Regions from separate parts of the Streptomyces hawaiiensis genome, predicted to be linked through region 2. Evidence: predicted binding sites of a transcription regulator. Region 2 holds the regulator's gene; each other region holds the start of a gene.
What was found. The regulator HrcA, encoded in region 2, represses chaperone genes, less so after heat shock. The targets are predictions, from matches to a motif close to TTNGCACTCNGNNNNNCNGAGTGCNAA.
Positions count from the first base shown of each region.

Region 1: groES (co-chaperone GroES) is a predicted target of HrcA. The motif match lies at 2,882-2,908, and genes of this name have one in related genera.
Region 3: groL (chaperonin GroEL) is a predicted target of HrcA. The motif match lies at 4,551-4,577, and genes of this name have one in related genera.

Region 1 is NZ_CP021978.1:5,295,628-5,301,306, forward strand. It holds gene CEB94_RS24615 (THUMP-like domain-containing protein) at 1-1,034, opposite strand, end outside; gene CEB94_RS24620 (polysaccharide deacetylase family protein) at 1,154-2,092, shown strand; gene CEB94_RS24625 (polysaccharide deacetylase family protein) at 2,089-2,838, shown strand; gene groES (co-chaperone GroES) at 3,006-3,314, shown strand; gene groL (chaperonin GroEL) at 3,430-5,052, shown strand; gene CEB94_RS24640 (ester cyclase) at 5,125-5,679, opposite strand, start outside.
Region 2 is NZ_CP021978.1:2,945,275-2,950,953, reverse strand. It holds gene hemW (radical SAM family heme chaperone HemW) at 1-232, shown strand, start outside; gene CEB94_RS13620 (DUF3097 domain-containing protein) at 359-1,159, opposite strand; gene CEB94_RS13615 (MBL fold metallo-hydrolase) at 1,191-1,922, opposite strand; gene hrcA (heat-inducible transcriptional repressor HrcA) at 2,092-3,108, shown strand; gene dnaJ (molecular chaperone DnaJ) at 3,108-4,241, shown strand; gene CEB94_RS13600 (nitronate monooxygenase) at 4,661-5,679, shown strand, end outside.
Region 3 is NZ_CP021978.1:3,989,635-3,995,313, forward strand. It holds gene CEB94_RS18215 (carboxylesterase/lipase family protein) at 1-1,337, opposite strand, end outside; gene CEB94_RS18220 (NADH:flavin oxidoreductase) at 1,427-2,554, opposite strand; gene groL (chaperonin GroEL) at 2,767-4,389, opposite strand; gene CEB94_RS18230 (cold-shock protein) at 4,782-4,985, opposite strand; gene CEB94_RS18235 (MoaD/ThiS family protein) at 5,432-5,679, opposite strand, start outside.

The DNA.
Region 1 (5,679 bases), 2.4 Mb from region 2:
TTCACGGTCAGCGTGCCGACCCGCCGCTCCCGCAGCAGTGCCTTCAGCTTCTTGAGGTTGAAGGGCAGATGGTCGGTGATCTCGTAGGCGGTGGCGTACGGGGTCGGGTGTAGGGCGTCGGCCGTGACGTACGCGATGGTCGCGTCGAGCAGCCCGCCGTCGACCCGGTCGGCCACCTCGGCGACCAGGTGGGCCCGGATGACGGCGCCGTCGGGCTCGTAGAGGTAGCGGCCGGGCGGGCGGACCTCCGGGTCGGGAAGGCCGCGGGAGAGCAGGGTGCGGGGACCCGGCAGGAGGGTCGCCCGGACCGCCCCCGGCTCGGTGCCGAACCACAGCACCGCCTCCTTGACGTCCCCCCCGTCGGAGATCCACTCGGCCTCGGCGTCCTCGGGGACCGCCTCGTGCGGGACACCGGGGGCGATCTTCAGCGCGGCGGCCCGGGAGGCCCGGCGGGCGGCGGAGACCGCCCAGGACAGGGGCGGCGAGTAGGCCTCGGGGTCGAAGATCCGGCCGCGGCCGCCCCGTCGGGCGGGGTCGACGAACACGGCGTCGAAACCGGCCGTGTCCACGTCCGTGACGTCCGCCTCGCGCACCTCGACGAGGCCGGCCAGCCCCAGCGCGTCGGCGTTGGCCCGGGCCGCCGCGGCCGTCTGCGGGTCCCGGTCCACGGCCAGCACCCGGATCCCGGCGCGGGCCAGCGCGATCGCGTCGCCGCCGATGCCGCAGCACAGGTCGGCGACCGAGGTGACGCCCAGGCCGGCCATACGACGGGCCCGGTAGGCCGCCACACTCGCCCGGGTCGACTGCTCGACCCCGTTCGGCGTGAAGAACATCCGGCCGGCGTCCTCGGCCCCGAACTTCACCACCGCCCGTTGCCGCAGCCGCGCCTGGCCCAGCGCCGCCGACACCAGCTCGGCGGGGTGCTCGCGGCGCAGCCGGGTCGCGACGGCCAGCTCCCGCGCCGGGTCGGTGTCCCGCACCTCGTCGAGGAGAGCGCGGCCTTCGGGCGTGAGGAGGGGAGCGAGGTCGTTCACCGGATCATTGTCGGCCACGGCGGCGGGCGGGAGGCGTGTGGGCCAGTCGGTGGATGGTGGGGCACCGGCCGCGGTGTCGGGCCGGGACCGGCGGGAGGGGGCTGCGAGGATCCGACACCATGCGAGCAGTCGTACAAAATGACAAAGGCCGGGCATCGGGGCGTGCGCCCGCAGGCGTACGGGTCGGCCTCACCGTGCTCGTCCTCGCCGCCATCGCCTCCGGCTGCGCGCAGGGCGGCGGCAGCGACCAGGTCGCCCCGGCCGGCGGCCAGCAGCCCCTCGACGCGCCCCCGGCCCGCGCGCTCGCCTCCTACGCCACCAAGCTGCGCGCCGCGCACGCCGCCCGGGCCGCCGCCGCGCACCGCTGGGACCTGCGCAAGGTCCCACTGGCCGCCCCGCCGGCCCCCGAGAAGAAGCCCAGGATCAAGACCCGCAAGGGATTCCAGGTGGACGGACACCTGGAACGGAACCTCCCGCCCGTCTTCACCACGGTCCCCACCCGGGACAAGGTCGTCTTCCTCACCATCGACGACGGTGCCGAGAAGGACCGGGTGTTCCTGCGGATGATGAGCGACCTGGACATCCCCTACACGGCCTTCCTCAGCGGCTACCTGGTCAAGGACGACACCCGCTACTTCCGCAAGATGCAGTCCAGGGGCGTGGTCCTGAACAACCACACCCTCCACCACCCCAACCTGCGGGGCCTGTCGTACCGCGCGCAGAAGCGCGAGATCTGCGGCATGCAGCGCTACATGGAGAAGCGGTTCGGCAAACGCCCCGCCCTCTTCCGCCCGCCCTTCGGCAGCTACGACCGGGCGACCCTGCGCGCCGCCAAGGCCTGCGGCATCACGCACGTGCCCCTGTGGAACGAGGAGGTCTTCGCCGACCGCTGGGAGTACCGCGAGGCGGACCGCAGGCTGCACCCGGGCGACATCGTCCTCACGCACTTCCGCGGCCGCGACCAGTGGAAGGGCACGATGGCCGACATGATCCACCGTTTCCTGAACAAGGTCACGGCCCAGGGGTACGCCGTGGGACGGCTGGAGGACTACCTGTGAGGCGGCCGGCCGCCGCCGTGCTCTGCGCGGCCCTGCTGGCCGGCTGCGCCGGGGCGGCGGGGGAACAGCCGGGCATCGCCGACGGCCGGGCCCAGGACCCGGCACACGTGGTGAGCGACCCCCGCCACCTGCCCCCCGTCGTGGACCGCGTCCCCACCCGCGACCCGGTCGTCTTCCTGACCTACGACGACGGCGCCGAACGCGACCCCCGCTTCGTCGGCCTCGTCCGCGAACGGCGGCTCCCGGTCAGCATGTTCCTCACGGACAGCGTCGTGGGGCCCGGCTACGGCCACTTCGCCCGGCTGCGCGCGGTCGGGGCGTCCATCCAGAACCACACGCTCGACCACCCCGCCCTGCGCGGCCTGCCCTACGCGGGGCAGCGCGCCGAGATCTGCGGCCAGCAGCACAAGCTCCGCTCCCGCTTCGGCATCACCCCCCGCCTCCTCCGCCCGCCCCACGGCACCTACGACACGACGACCCTGCGCGCCGCCGCCGACTGCGGCATCACCGCGGTCGTCCTGTGGCGGGCGTCCCTGAACGCCGACGGCGAACTGACGTACACCCGGGGCGAGCCCGGCCTGCGCGCCGGTGACATCGTCTCGATTCCGTCCGGCGAGACCGGGTCCCTGACCCTGACGGAACGGACCGAACGCCTGCTGCGGGTGATCGGAGAGCGGGGGCTGCGGGTGGGCCGGCTGGAGGACCACCTGGAGAGAACACCTGGCCGACGCGCGGGCGGCAATTAGCAGTCCGCTTGACCGAGTGCTAATCGCAGTCATAGTCTCGGCTCTGGCACTCCCCCTAGGAGAGTGCCAACACAGCGACGGGCAGGTCCGGCACCCGCGACGACGGATCCACCTGGTCGCCACCTCAGACAGTCAACCCCGTGATCTCCGAAGGGGGAGGTCGGATCGTGACGACCACCAGCTCCAAGGTTGCCATCAAGCCGCTCGAGGACCGCATTGTGGTCCAGCCGCTCGACGCCGAGCAGACCACCGCCTCTGGCCTGGTCATCCCGGACACCGCCAAGGAGAAGCCCCAGGAGGGCGTCGTCCTGGCCGTGGGCCCGGGCCGCTTCGAGGACGGCAACCGTCTTCCGCTCGACGTCTCCGTCGGTGACGTCGTGCTCTACAGCAAGTACGGCGGCACCGAGGTGAAGTACAACGGCGAGGAGTACCTCGTCCTCTCGGCCCGCGACGTGCTCGCGATCGTCGAGAAGTAATTCACTCCAAGCACACTGCTTTGAACTGCGCCCCTGGCCCCCGCGATCGCTATTGAGCCGGGCGCCCGGGGCGCAGTGCCGTTACCCCTGATTCCGGAAGAGGGCTCACGCTCCCATGGCGAAGATCCTGAAGTTCGACGAGGACGCCCGTCGCGCCCTCGAGCGCGGCGTCAACAAGCTTGCCGACACGGTCAAGGTGACGATCGGCCCCAAGGGCCGCAACGTCGTCATCGACAAGAAGTTCGGCGCTCCCACCATCACCAACGACGGCGTGACCATCGCCCGCGAGGTCGAGGTCGAGGACCCGTTCGAGAACCTCGGTGCGCAGCTGGTCAAGGAGGTGGCGACCAAGACCAACGACATCGCGGGTGACGGTACGACCACCGCGACCGTGCTCGCCCAGGCGCTCGTACGCGAGGGCCTGAAGAACGTCGCCGCCGGTGCCTCCCCGGCCGCCCTGAAGAAGGGCATCGACGCCGCCGTCGCCGCGGTCTCCGAGGAGCTCCTCGCGACGGCCCGCCCGATCGACGAGAAGTCCGACATCGCCGCCGTCGCCGGTCTGTCCGCGCAGGACAGCCAGGTCGGCGAGCTCATCGCCGAGGCGATGGACAAGGTCGGCAAGGACGGTGTCATCACCGTCGAGGAGTCCAACACCTTCGGTCTGGAGCTGGACTTCACCGAGGGCATGGCCTTCGACAAGGGCTACCTGTCGCCGTACTTCGTGACGGACCAGGAGCGCATGGAAGCCGTCCTGGACGACCCGTACATCCTCATCACGCAGGGCAAGATCTCCGCCATCGCGGACCTCCTGCCGCTGCTGGAGAAGGTCATCCAGTCCAACGCCTCCAAGCCGCTGCTGATCATCGCCGAGGACGTCGAGGGCGAAGCCCTGTCCACCCTCGTAGTGAACAAGATCCGCGGCACCTTCAACGCCGTCGCCGTGAAGGCCCCCGGCTTCGGCGACCGCCGCAAGGCGATGCTGCAGGACCTGGCGGTCCTCACCGGCGCCACGGTCGTCTCCGAGGAGGTCGGCCTCAAGCTCGACCAGGTCGGTCTGGACGTCCTCGGCTCCGCCCGCCGCGTCACCGTCACCAAGGACGACACCACGGTCGTCGACGGCGCCGGCAACAAGGACGACGTGCACGGCCGCGTCGCCCAGATCAAGGCCGAGATCGAGTCCACCGACTCCGACTGGGACCGCGAGAAGCTCCAGGAGCGCCTCGCGAAGCTGGCCGGCGGCGTGTGCGTCATCCGCGTCGGTGCCGCCACCGAGGTCGAGCTCAAGGAGCGCAAGCACCGTCTGGAGGACGCCATCTCCGCGACCCGCGCCGCGGTCGAGGAGGGCATCGTCTCCGGTGGTGGCTCCGCGCTGGTCCACGCCGTCAAGGTCCTCGAGGGCAACCTCGGCAAGACCGGCGACGAGGCCACCGGTGTCGCGGTCGTCCGCAAGGCCGCCGTCGAGCCGCTGCGCTGGATCGCCGAGAACGCCGGCCTGGAGGGCTACGTCATCACCTCCAAGGTCGCCGAGCTCGACAAGGGCCAGGGCTTCAACGCCGCCACCGGCGAGTACGGCGACCTGGTCAAGGCCGGCGTCATCGACCCGGTCAAGGTCACCCGCTCCGCCCTGGAGAACGCCGCCTCCATCGCCTCCCTCCTCCTCACGACCGAGACCCTGGTCGTCGAGAAGAAGGAAGAAGAGGAGCCGGCCGCGGGCCACAGCCACGGCCACTCCCACTGAGGCACCGACCTCGTCGGGAAGCCCCCGTACCGCCCCGCGCGGCACGGGGGCTTTCCGCGTTCCCGGGTGCTGTCACAACTCCAGCGGATCGAGCACCCCGAGCTGCTGCATCAGCCCCAGCCGGTCGTACTGCCACCAGCCCTCGGCGATCTTCCCGTCCGGCGTGCAGCGGTGGACGGTCGTCCCCGTCATGGTGACCTCCTGCCCGGTCGGCGGGATCCCGAGGAAGTCGCCCGTGTGACGCCCGTGGAAGGTCCACCGGGTGCACACCCGGTCGCCCTGCGCCATCTGGTCGTCGATGGTGAACGAGAAGTCGAACCCGCCCCGCCACACCTCCACCTCGCGCCGCACCGCGTCCAGCCCGATGACGTCCTGCACATTGGCGGGATCGTGGTCGTGGTAGTCCTCGATGAACACGTCGTTGAACGGCGGCGCGTCCCCCCGGCCGGGCGCGAGCTCGAAGAACCTGCGCGCGGTGGCCGTGTACAGCTGCTCGTCCCGCACCACCTCCAGGTCCGTGAAGGTCGGCGTCTCGTCGCAGAGCGCCACCATGTCCTGGAAGATCCGGTCGGTCTCCGGCAGCCCGGAGTTGCGCATCGCCTCCTCGTACGACGGGAACTCCACGAT
Region 2 (5,679 bases):
CGGGCGCGAGGTCCTCTCGGCGGAGGACCGGCGGGTCGAGCGGATTCTGCTGGAGCTGCGGCTCAGGGAGGGCGTGCCGTTGTCGCTGCTGCGGGAGGAGGGGCTTGCTGCCTCGCGCAAGGCCTTGTCGGACGGACTGCTCCAGGAAGCTTCGTACGGGGAAGGGCGGGCTGTGCTCACTCTGCGCGGGCGGTTGCTGGCGGACGGGGTCGTGCGCGATCTCGTGGACTGAGGTGCTCGGCGTCGGTGCTGAGGGCGGGGCGTTGCGCAGCCCGGCGTAGCGGGGTGCCGCTGCGCCCACCCGTGCCGCCTCTGGCGGCACGCATGCCCGCAGCGGGGGCGGCACGCATGCCCGCAGCTACGCAGTCACGAAGTCGATCAGCTCTTCCACTCTGCCCAGCAGTTCCGGCTCCAGGTCCTTGTACGAGTGGACCCCCGACAGGATCCGCTGCCAGGCCGCCCCCGTCTTCTCCGGCCAGCCCAGGGCGCGGCACACGCCCGTCTTCCAGTCCTGACCGCGCGGTACCCGTGGCCAGGAGCCGATGCCCAGGGACGACGGTTTAACCGCCTCCCAGATATCGATGTAGGGGTGGCCGACGACCAGGGCGTGGTCGCTGGTGACGGACTGGGCGATGCGCCACTCCTTCGAGCCTGGGACCAGATGGTCGACCAGGACGCCGAGGCGGGCGTCCGGGCCGGGGGCGAAGGTCTCCACGATCGAGGGGAGGTCGTCGACGCCCTCCAGGTACTCCACGACCACGCCCTCGATGCGCAGGTCGTCGCCCCACACCTTCTCCACCAGCTCGGCGTCGTGGCGGCCCTCGACGTAGATGCGGCCGGCGCGGGCCACGCGGGCACGCGCGCCGGGCACGGCCACCGAGCCGGAGGCCGTGCGGCTGGGACGCGCGGGGCCGCCCGGCGCGGGGCGGACGAGGGTCACCACCCTGCCCTCCAGCAGGAAGCCGCGCGGCTCCAGGGGGAAGACCCGGTGCTTGCCGAAGCGGTCCTCCAGGGTCACCGTGCCCGCCTCGCAGCGGATCACCGCGCCGCAGAAGCCGGTCCCCGGCTCCTCCACCACCAGGCCCGGCTCCGCCGCGACCTCGGGCGCCGGCTTCGGCTTCTTCCACGGCGGGGTCAGGTCAGCGGAGTACTGGCGCATTCGAATGACGATAGGAGAAGGCGAACGGCGATCACCGCGACACGCCGAAACGCGCCGCCAGCGCGTCCCGTTGCGCCCGCACGAACGCCGCGTCCACCACCGCTCCGTGACCGGGCACGTACACCGCGTCCTCGCCGCCCAGGTCGAGCAGCCGGTCCAGGGCGGCCGGCCAGTGCGACGCCACCGCGTCGGGGCCCGCCTGGGGCTCGCCGGACTCCTCGACCAGGTCACCGCAGAACACCACCTCCGGATCACCCGGCACCAGCACCGCCAGGTCGTGCGCGGTGTGCCCCGGGCCGACGTTCGCCAGCAGCACCTGCCGGCCGCCGCCCAGGTCGAGGGTCCACTCGCCGGAGACCAGGTGGCCGGGCGGGGCCAGCCGCTGCGCCGCCTCCTCGGCCGTGGGCGCCGCCAGGCCGTTGCGTACCGCGTCCGCGCGCAGCTCCTCCCGGTCCCGCGCCCGTGTCAGCACCGCGTCCACGCCCACCGCGCCGAACACCTCCGCGTCGGTGAACGCCGCCGCTCCGAAGACATGGTCGAAGTGCGGATGCGTCAGCGCGAGATGCGTCACACGGTGACCGGTGAGCGCCCGCGCCTGCGCGCGCACCTTCGCGCCCTCGGCGAGGCTCGACCCCGCGTCGATCACGAGGACCGCGCCCTCACCGGCGACCAGCCCCGCCGTGCAGTCCCACACCGGCAGCCGGCACCGCCCCACCCCGGTGGCCACGCGCTCCCATCCGAGGTCTTCCCAAGTCACCGTCATACGGCGACGCTAGCGGTGTGCCCCGCTCGGGGCACGGCGCCGTACGACCAGCCTTGCCGGGGGTGTACCCCACCGCCGTACACTGGGCCGGGGAATGCTGGCACTCGCACGCGCAGAGTGCCAGGCCGGACCGGCAGGGCAGCAGACGAGACATCTGGAGGTGTGCGCGATGCTCAGTGAACGCAGGCTTCAGGTGCTGCGCGCCATCGTCCAGGACTACGTCGGCACCGAGGAGCCGGTGGGCTCCAAGGCCCTCACCGAGCGGCACAGCCTCGGCGTCTCCCCGGCCACCGTCCGCAACGACATGGCGGCCCTCGAGGACGAGGGGTACATCGCCCAGCCGCACACCAGCGCCGGGCGCATCCCCACCGACAAGGGCTACCGGCTGTTCGTCGACAAGCTCGCCGGCGTCAAGCCGATGACCGCGCCCGAGCGGCGCGCGATCCAGAACTTCCTCGAGGGTGCCGTCGACCTCGACGACGTCGTGGCGCGTACGGTACGGCTGCTCGCGCAGCTCACGCGCCAGGTCGCCGTCGTGCAGTACCCGTCGCTCACCCGCTCGACCGTGCGGCACGTGGAGCTGCTCTCCCTCGCGCCCGCACGCGTGATGCTCGTGTTGATCACGGACACCGGGCGGGTCGAGCAGCGTGTGGTCGACTGCCCGGCTCCCTTCGGCGACGCCTCGCTCGCGGATCTGCGCGCGCGGCTCAACAGCCGGGTGGCGAACCGCCGTTTCGCGGATGTGCCGAGTCTGGTGGAGGATCTCCCGGAGGCGTTCGAGCACGAGGACCGGGGTACGGTCTCTACGGTGCTCTCCACACTCCTGGAGACGCTCGTCGAGGAGAACGAGGAGCGGCTGATGATCGGCGGCACCGCCAATCTGACGCGCTTCGGGCATGACTTCCCCCTCACGATCCGGCCGGTGCTGGAGGCGCTGGAGGAGCAGGTGGTGCTCCTGAAGCTGCTCGGCGAGGCGCAGGATCCGGGCGTGACCGTACGGATCGGTCACGAGAACGCCCACGAAGGACTCAACTCCACGTCCGTCGTGTCGGTCGGCTACGGTTCGGGCGGCGAGGCACTCGCCAAGCTCGGCGTGGTCGGACCGACCCGCATGGACTACCCGGGAACGATGGGAGCGGTACGCGCAGTGGCACGGTACGTCGGACAGATCCTGGCGGAGTCGTAGTGGCCACGGACTACTACGCCGTACTCGGCGTGCGCCGCGACGCGTCGCAGGAAGAGATCAAGAAGGCCTTCCGGCGGCTCGCGCGCGAGCTGCACCCGGACGTCAACCCCGATCCGAAGACCCAGGAGCGGTTCAAGGAGATCAACGCCGCTTACGAGGTGCTGTCGGACCCGCAGAAGAAGCAGGTCTACGACCTCGGCGGCGACCCGCTCTCGCAGGCCGGCGGCGGCGCGGGCGGCTTCGGAGCCGGTGGGTTCGGGAACTTCTCGGACATCATGGACGCGTTCTTCGGCACGGCGTCGCAGCGCGGACCGCGCTCGCGCACCCGCCGCGGCCAGGACGCGATGATCCGTATCGAAATCGAGCTCGACGAGGCGGCCTTCGGTACGACGAAGGACATCCAGGTCGACACGGCCGTCGTGTGCAACACCTGCAACGGTGAGGGCGCGGCCCCGGGCACCTCCGCCCAGACGTGTGACATGTGCCGCGGCCGCGGTGAGGTCTCGCAGGTCACCCGGTCCTTCCTGGGCCAGGTCATGACCTCCCGCCCCTGCCCGCAGTGCCAGGGCTTCGGCACGGTCGTCCCGACGCCGTGCCCGGAGTGCGCCGGCGACGGCCGCGTCCGCTCCCGCCGCACGCTCACGGTGAAGATCCCGGCCGGTGTCGACAACGGCACGCGCATCCAGCTCGCCGGTGAGGGCGAGGTCGGCCCCGGCGGTGGTCCCGCGGGTGACCTGTACGTCGAGATCCACGAACTGCCCCATTCGCAGTTCCAGCGGCGCGGCGACGACCTGCACTGCACGGTCACGCTCCCGATGACGGCGGCCGCCCTCGGCACGAAGGTGCCGCTGGAGACGCTGGACGGCCTGGAGGAGGTCGACATCCGCCCGGGCACCCAGTCCGGCCAGTCGATCCCGCTGCACAGCCGCGGTGTCACGCACCTGCGCGGCGGCGGACGCGGCGACCTCATCGTCCACGTCGAGGTCCAGACCCCGAGCAAGCTCGACCCCGAGCAGGAGCGCCTGCTCCGAGAGCTCTCCAAGCTCCGCGGCGAGGAACGGCCCACGGGCCAGTTCCAGCCGGGACAGCAGGGGTTGTTCTCCAGGTTGAAGGACGCGTTCAACGGTCGCTGAGGCGGGTGGTTCGGTTGCTGCCGGGGGTTCGGGGGTCGTCCCCCGGGCGGGCACGGTCAGCCGGGGCAGCAGGGGTTGTTCTCCAGGTTGAAGGACGCGTTCAACGGTCGCTGAGGCGGGTGGTTCGGTTGCTGCCGGGGGTTCGGGGGTCGTCCCCCGGGCGGGCACGGTCAGCCGGGGCAGCAGGGGTTGTTCTCCAGGTTGAAGGACGCGTTCAACGGTCGCTGAGGCGGGTGGTTCGGTTGCTGCCGGGGGTTCGGGGGTCGTCCCCCGGGCGGGCACGGTCAGCCGGGGCAGCAGGGGTTGTTCTCCAGGCTGAAGGACGCGTTCAACGGTCGCTGAAAGCGAGCGTGCTTCTGGTCTATGCCAGTCGGCAGGCCGGTTTCGGGGTTGTTCGGAGGACGTGACAACATGCGGTCATGTCCTCCGCACTGACCGATCTCTTCCCCCTCCCGATCGTGCAGGCCCCCATGGCGGGCGGCGTCTCCGTGCCGCAGCTCGCCGCCGCCGTGTGCGAAGCGGGCGGGCTCGGATTCCTCGCCGCCGGGTACAAGACCGCCGACGGGATGTACCAGGAGATCAAGCAGATCCGGAGCCTCACCGGCAGGCCCTTCGGCGTCAACGTCTTCATGCCGCAGCCGGAGTACGCCGACCCCGCCGCCGTCGACGTCTACGCCCACCAGCTGGCCGGCGAGGCCACCTGGTACGAGGCCGAGCTCGGCGATCCGGACAGCGGACGCGACGACGGCTTCGAGGCCAAGCTCGTGGTGCTGCGCGACAACCCCGTGCCGGTGGTGTCGTTCCACTTCGGCGTCCCGAGCCGTGAGATCGTCGACGCCCTGCACCGCGTCGGCACCTTCGTCCTGGCCGCCGCGACCACCCCCGACGAGGCCCGGGCCGTCGAGCGGGCGGGTGCGGACGGGGTCATCGCCCAGGGCGTCGAAGCAGGCGGCCACCAGGGCACGCACCGGGACATTCCCGAGACCGACGGTTCCGGCATCGGACTGCTGTCGCTGATCGCCCAGGTCCGCGAGGCCGTGAGCATCCCGATCGTCGCCGCCGGCGGCATCATGCGCGGCGGCCAGATCGCCGGCGTCCTCGCGGCGGGCGCGAGCGCGGCCCAGCTGGGCACCGCCTTCCTCGCCACCCACGAGTCGGGCGCGAACGCCCTGCACAAGCAGGCGCTGACCAACCCCCTGTTCGTCCGCACGGAGTTGACCCGGGCGTTCTCCGGGCGGCCCGCGCGCGGCCTCGTCAACCGGTTCCTGCGCGAGCACGGCCCGTACGCGCCGCCCGCCTACCCCGAGATCCACCACCTCACCGCGCCGCTGCGCAAGGCCGCCGCCAAGGCCGGTGACGCGCAGGGCATGGCGCTGTGGGCCGGGCAGGGGCACCGGATGGCGCGGGAACTGCCCGCCGGGCAGCTCGTGGAGGTACT
Region 3 (5,679 bases), 1.0 Mb from region 2:
GCGAACAGCAAAAGCCCCAGGTCCGCCCCGTACGTGCCGAACAGCAGCGGGATGTCCAGGCCGTGGCAGGCGCCGAGCGCGCCGCCGTTGCCCGGCGCCGGAAAGGTCAGTTCGTAGACGTGCGCGCTGCCGCCGCCCGCGCGCTGGGCCTCGGCCAGGTGCAGGGAGGGCATGTTGAACAGCCAGTCCGTCTGGACGCGTTCGTAGAGCTCGCTCGGGGAGGCGTCGGGGAAGGCCGCGCGGTAGGCCTGTTCGCCGTCGGGGCCGGGGGCGAACAGGCGCAGAGCCGAGGCCGCCCGCTCGTCGGTGATCTGGCCGAGTTGGCCCGCCATGGCGACGAAGAGGCGGTACTCGTCGCGGTTGTGGCCGACGAGGAGGTCGACGTCCCTGGCCGAACCGGACCTCAGCGCCTGCCAGGGGGTCGTCGCCAGGACCTCCCCGTCGACCACCGGGGAGAAGGGCGTGACCGTGGGCGCCGCCTGGCCCCAGCGGTCGACGCGCTGAAGCATCTTGGCGCTCAGCGTCTCACCCGCCGACGTCAGCCGGTGCGGATCGATCGTGGAGAGGTCGGCGACCGTCGGGCGCAGACCCACCTCGGCGGCCAGAGCGAGGCCGATGTCCCGGGCCAGTGCGTCGGAGAAGAACGTCCCCGGCACGCTCTGCGCGATCGCCCGCCGGAACAGACCGGCGGCGCGAGGCATGGAGAGCAGCGAGGCGACCGAACCGGCGCCGGCCGATTCACCGAAGACCGTGACCTGGCCGGGGTCGCCGCCGAAGGACTCGATGTTGTCCCGCACCCATTCCAGGGCGGCCACCTGGTCGAGCAGGCCGCGGTTGGCGGGAGCTCCCTCGATGAACGCGAAACCCTCCATGCCCACGCGGTAGTTGAGGGACACAACCACCACCTCGCCGTCGGCGGCGATGTGCCGGGCGTCGTAGCCGGGGCTGCCGGAGTGGCCGAGCTTGTAGGCACCGCCGTAGATCCACACCATCACCGGGCGCCGGGCGGCCGGGTCGGTCTCGGGGGTCCAGACGTTGACCGTGAGCCACTCGTCGCCGTCGGGCCCGCCGAGCAGGCCCGGGCCGCCCAGGTTGCCGAGGTCCTGCGGGGGCGGCGGGCCGAAGGCGCAGGCGTCCCGTATGCCGTCCCAGGCGGGGGCGGGGCGCGGGGCCATGAAGCGTGCCTCGCCCACCGGGGGTGCGGCGAACGGGATGCCGCGGAAGACCGCGAGCCCCGCCTCCCTCCGGCCCCGGACGGCACCGGCGGTTGTGCGCACCACCGGTGCGGGCTGCTCGGACGGGCCGCCCGCCGAGGGACGGGACTCGGTCGACGTCATCTGGATCTCCTCACGACATGCCGGTGAACAGGCGCTCAGTCAGTGTCCTTGACTGACGCAAGCAGATCCAGAGGCGCAGGAGGCAGGGGTCAGCTGAGGGTCTTCAGCGACACGGGGTTGTACGGCGCGAGGTCCTCAAGGCGGCCGTCGAGCACCTTGCGGGCCCAGTCGGGGTCCTGGAGCAGGGCGCGGCCGACGGCGACCATCTCGAACTCGTCGCGCTCGAAGCGGTCGAGGAGGTTGTCGAGGTCGCCGACCTCGGCGCCGTGGCCCTGGAAGGACTTGAGGAAGTCCCCTCCGTTCAGGCCGACCGAGCCGACGGTGATGGTGGGCTTGCCGGTGAGCTTCTTGGTCCAGCCGGCCAGGTTGAGGTCGGAGTCGTCGAACTCCGGGACCCAGTAGCGGCGGGTGGAGGCGTGGAAGGCGTCGACGCCGGCGGCGGCGAGCGGGGTCAGGATGGCCTCCAGCTCCTCCGGGGTCTCGGCGAGGCGGGCGTCGTAGGCCTCCTGCTTCCACTGGGAGTAGCGGAAGATGACGGGGAAGTCGGCGGAGACGGTCTCGCGGACGGCCGCGACGATCTCCTCCGAGAGCTTGGCGCGGGCGACCCGGTCGCCGCCGTAGGCGTCGGTGCGGCGGTTGGTGCCCTCCCAGAGGAACTGGTCGAGCAGGTAGCCGTGGGCGCCGTGCAGTTCGACACCGTCGAAGCCGATGCGCTCGGCGGCGGCCGCGGCCTCGGCGAACGCGCCGATGACGGCGTCGATGTCGGCCTGGGTCATGGCCTTGCCGGTGGGCTCGGTCGCGCCGATGCGCAGGCCGGAGGGGCCGACGGCCGGGGCGTCGGCGACGGGCGGCTCGCCCTGGTTGCGGACCATGCCGATGTGCCACAGCTGCGGCACGATCGTGCCGCCCGCGGCGTGCACCGCCTCGGCGACCTTCGCCCAGCCCGCGAGCTGCTCCTCCCCGTGGAACCGCGGCACACGGTCGCTCTGCCCGGCCGAGTCGTGGCCGACGTAGGTGCCCTCGGTGACGATCAGGCCGACTCCGGCGGCGGCGCGGCGCGCGTAGTACGAGACGACGTCCTCGCCGGGCACACCGCCCGGGGAGAACATGCGGGTCATCGGCGCCATCGCGATCCGGTTCGGAACGGTCAGGCCGCCCAGCGTTACGGGCCGGGACAGGATTTCGGCGGCGCGGGAAGCGGAGGCGGCGAGAGTCACGTGGGGGCTCACTTTCGGATACCGGAAGGTATGTGCATACGCATAGGACGGACCCAACCTTCAACCATCCGGCCCCGCCCGGGCCATCCCACCCCGGCTGTGATCCCGGCCACGCGCCCCGGGCACCCGCCCCGGACACGCCCGAGGGCGGTACCTCCTGCCGAACAGGAGGTACCGCCCTCGGTTAGGACGTTGATCAACCCTCGGGTCGATCAGAAGTCCATGTCACCGCCCGGCATGCCGCCGCCGGCGGGCGCGGCGGCCTTCTCCGGCTTGTCGGCGATGACGGCCTCGGTGGTGAGGAACAGCGCGGCGATGGAGGCGGCGTTCTGCAGCGCGGAACGGGTCACCTTCGCCGGGTCGATGATGCCTTCGGCGATCATGTCGACGTACTCACCGGTCGCGGCGTTCAGGCCGTGGCCGACGGGCAGGTTGCGCACCTTCTCGACGATGACGCCACCCTCGAGACCACCGTTGACGGCGATCTGCTTGAGCGGGGCCTCCAGCGCGAGCTTCACGGCGTTGGCACCGGTCGCCTCGTCACCTTCGAGGTCCAGCTTCTCGAAGACCGTGGAGGCCTGGAGCAGGGCCACGCCGCCACCGGCGACGATGCCCTCCTCGACGGCCGCCTTGGCGTTGCGCACGGCGTCCTCGATGCGGTGCTTGCGCTCCTTGAGCTCCACCTCGGTGGCGGCACCGGCCTTGATGACCGCGACACCGCCGGCGAGCTTCGCCAGGCGCTCCTGCAGCTTCTCGCGGTCGTAGTCCGAGTCGCTGTTCTCGATCTCGGCGCGGATCTGGTTGACCCGGCCCGCGACCTGGTCGGCGGAGCCGGCACCGTCGACGATGGTGGTCTCGTCCTTGGTGATGACGACCTTGCGGGCCTTGCCCAGGAGGTCGATCGTGGCGTTCTCCAGCTTGAGGCCGACCTCCTCGGAGATCACCTCGCCGCCGGTGAGGATGCCGATGTCCTGCAGCATCGCCTTGCGGCGGTCGCCGAAGCCCGGAGCCTTGACGGCGACGGACTTGAAGGTGCCGCGGATCTTGTTGACGACCAGGGTCGACAGGGCCTCGCCCTCGACGTCCTCGGCGATGATCAGCAGCGGCTTGCCCGACTGCATGACCTTCTCCAGGAGCGGGAGCAGGTCCTTGACGTTGGAGATCTTGGAGTTCGCGATCAGGATGTACGGGTCGTCGAGGACGGCCTCCATACGCTCCATGTCGGTGGCGAAGTACGCCGAGATGTAGCCCTTGTCGAAGCGCATACCCTCGGTGAGCTCCAGCTCCAGACCGAAGGTCTGGGACTCCTCGACGGTGATGACGCCTTCCTTGCCGACCTTGTCCATGGCCTCGGCGATGAGCTCGCCGATCTGGGTGTCGGCGGCGGAGATGGAGGCCGTGGAGGCGATCTGCTCCTTGGTCTCGACGTCCTTCGCCTGCTCCAGCAGGGCGGCGGAGACGGCCTCGACGGCACGCTCGATACCGCGCTTGAGGGCCATGGGGTTGGCGCCGGCGGCTACGTTGCGCAGGCCTTCCTTGACCAGGGCCTGGGCGAGAACGGTCGCGGTGGTCGTACCGTCACCGGCGACGTCGTCCGTCTTCTTGGCGACTTCCTTGACCAGCTCGGCGCCGATCTTCTCGTACGGGTCCTCGAGCTCGATCTCCTTGGCGATGGAGACACCATCGTTGGTGATCGTGGGCGCGCCCCACTTCTTCTCGAGGACGACGTTGCGGCCCTTGGGGCCGAGCGTCACCTTGACGGCGTCCGCGAGCTGGTTCATGCCGCGCTCGAGGCCGCGCCGCGCCTCCTCGTCGAACGCGATGATCTTGGCCATGTGAAGTGGTCCCTCCAGGACTGGGGGTGATTACTTCGGACCGCGCCCGCGCCCGCGACGGACGGCCCCGACCGGCTGGTTCCTTGCCCCATCCGGTCCGTGGGCCTCACCGACCCGGTCCTTACGTTGTCACTCTCACCTTCAGAGTGCTAACGCAATGATTAGCACTCGACCCCCGAGAGTGCAAGGCGCGCTCGCGTAGCGAGTGCTCGTTGAGGGGTGGTGGTCGGGTGACGGGCGGGCGCAAGCGCCTTCCAGGGATCGGGCGGGGCAGTCAGCCGCCTGCGAACACCGCCCGGCGCGCCGTTCGAACAGGCCGAAGGGCCCGCACCCCGGGGGGTACGGGCCCTTCTGAGAAGACCGGTCGCTTGAGCGTTGGTCGTGGTGCGCGTTCAGGCAGCGACGCGAACCATGTCGGCCTGCGGTCCCTTCTGGCCCTGCGAGATCTCGAACTCGACCCGCTGGCCCTCTTCAAGGGTGCGGTAGCCGTCCATCTGAATCGCGCTGTAGTGGACGAAAACATCCGCACCACCGTCGACCGCGATGAAGCCGTACCCCTTCTCCGCGTTGAACCACTTGACGGTGCCCTGAGCCATGCCTAACTCCCCTATTACTGGCCCTTGCACAGATCCACACTTCGCGGATCCGGGTCAGACCTCACCCCCCACGGTTGGGGGCGTGCGCCGGAACGCGTCGACCGCGGCCGAATGTATCTGTCCAACTGCCCTCTGCAACAGGTCAATCGGACGAGAATTCTGGACGCGCAGGGTCCGGAATGTGGGGAGAATTCGCCTGAATTCGGGTCAAGTCGGGCCACACAAAAAGAACAAAAGCCGCGAAAGACGCGCACACTTTGGCTACATCTTGTCGGGCTCGCGGCAGGAATTCAGGGTTCCGATCAGGGGATCGGGATCGCGTTCCCCAACTGTACCCCGCTCAATCACACAGAATTGCCCCCTCCGCTTCTCTCACGGAGGGGGCAATTCGATGAACTCTCAGTAACGGCCGTTACCGAAGGTAATAATCAAGCCGGTCGACCGGTTCAGCCGCCGGCGACGGCGGGAATGATCGACACACCGGCACCGTCCGGCGTCGCCGTCTCCAGGCCCTGTTCGAACCGCACGTCGTCGTCGTTCACGTACACGTTGACGAACCGGCGCAGCTTGCCCTGGTCGTCGAGCACCCGGGCGGCGATCCCGGTGTGGTTCTTCTCCAGATCGGCGATGACCTCGCCGAGGGTCCCGCCCTCGGCGGACACTTCGGCCTGCCCGCCGGTGTAGGTACGCAGGA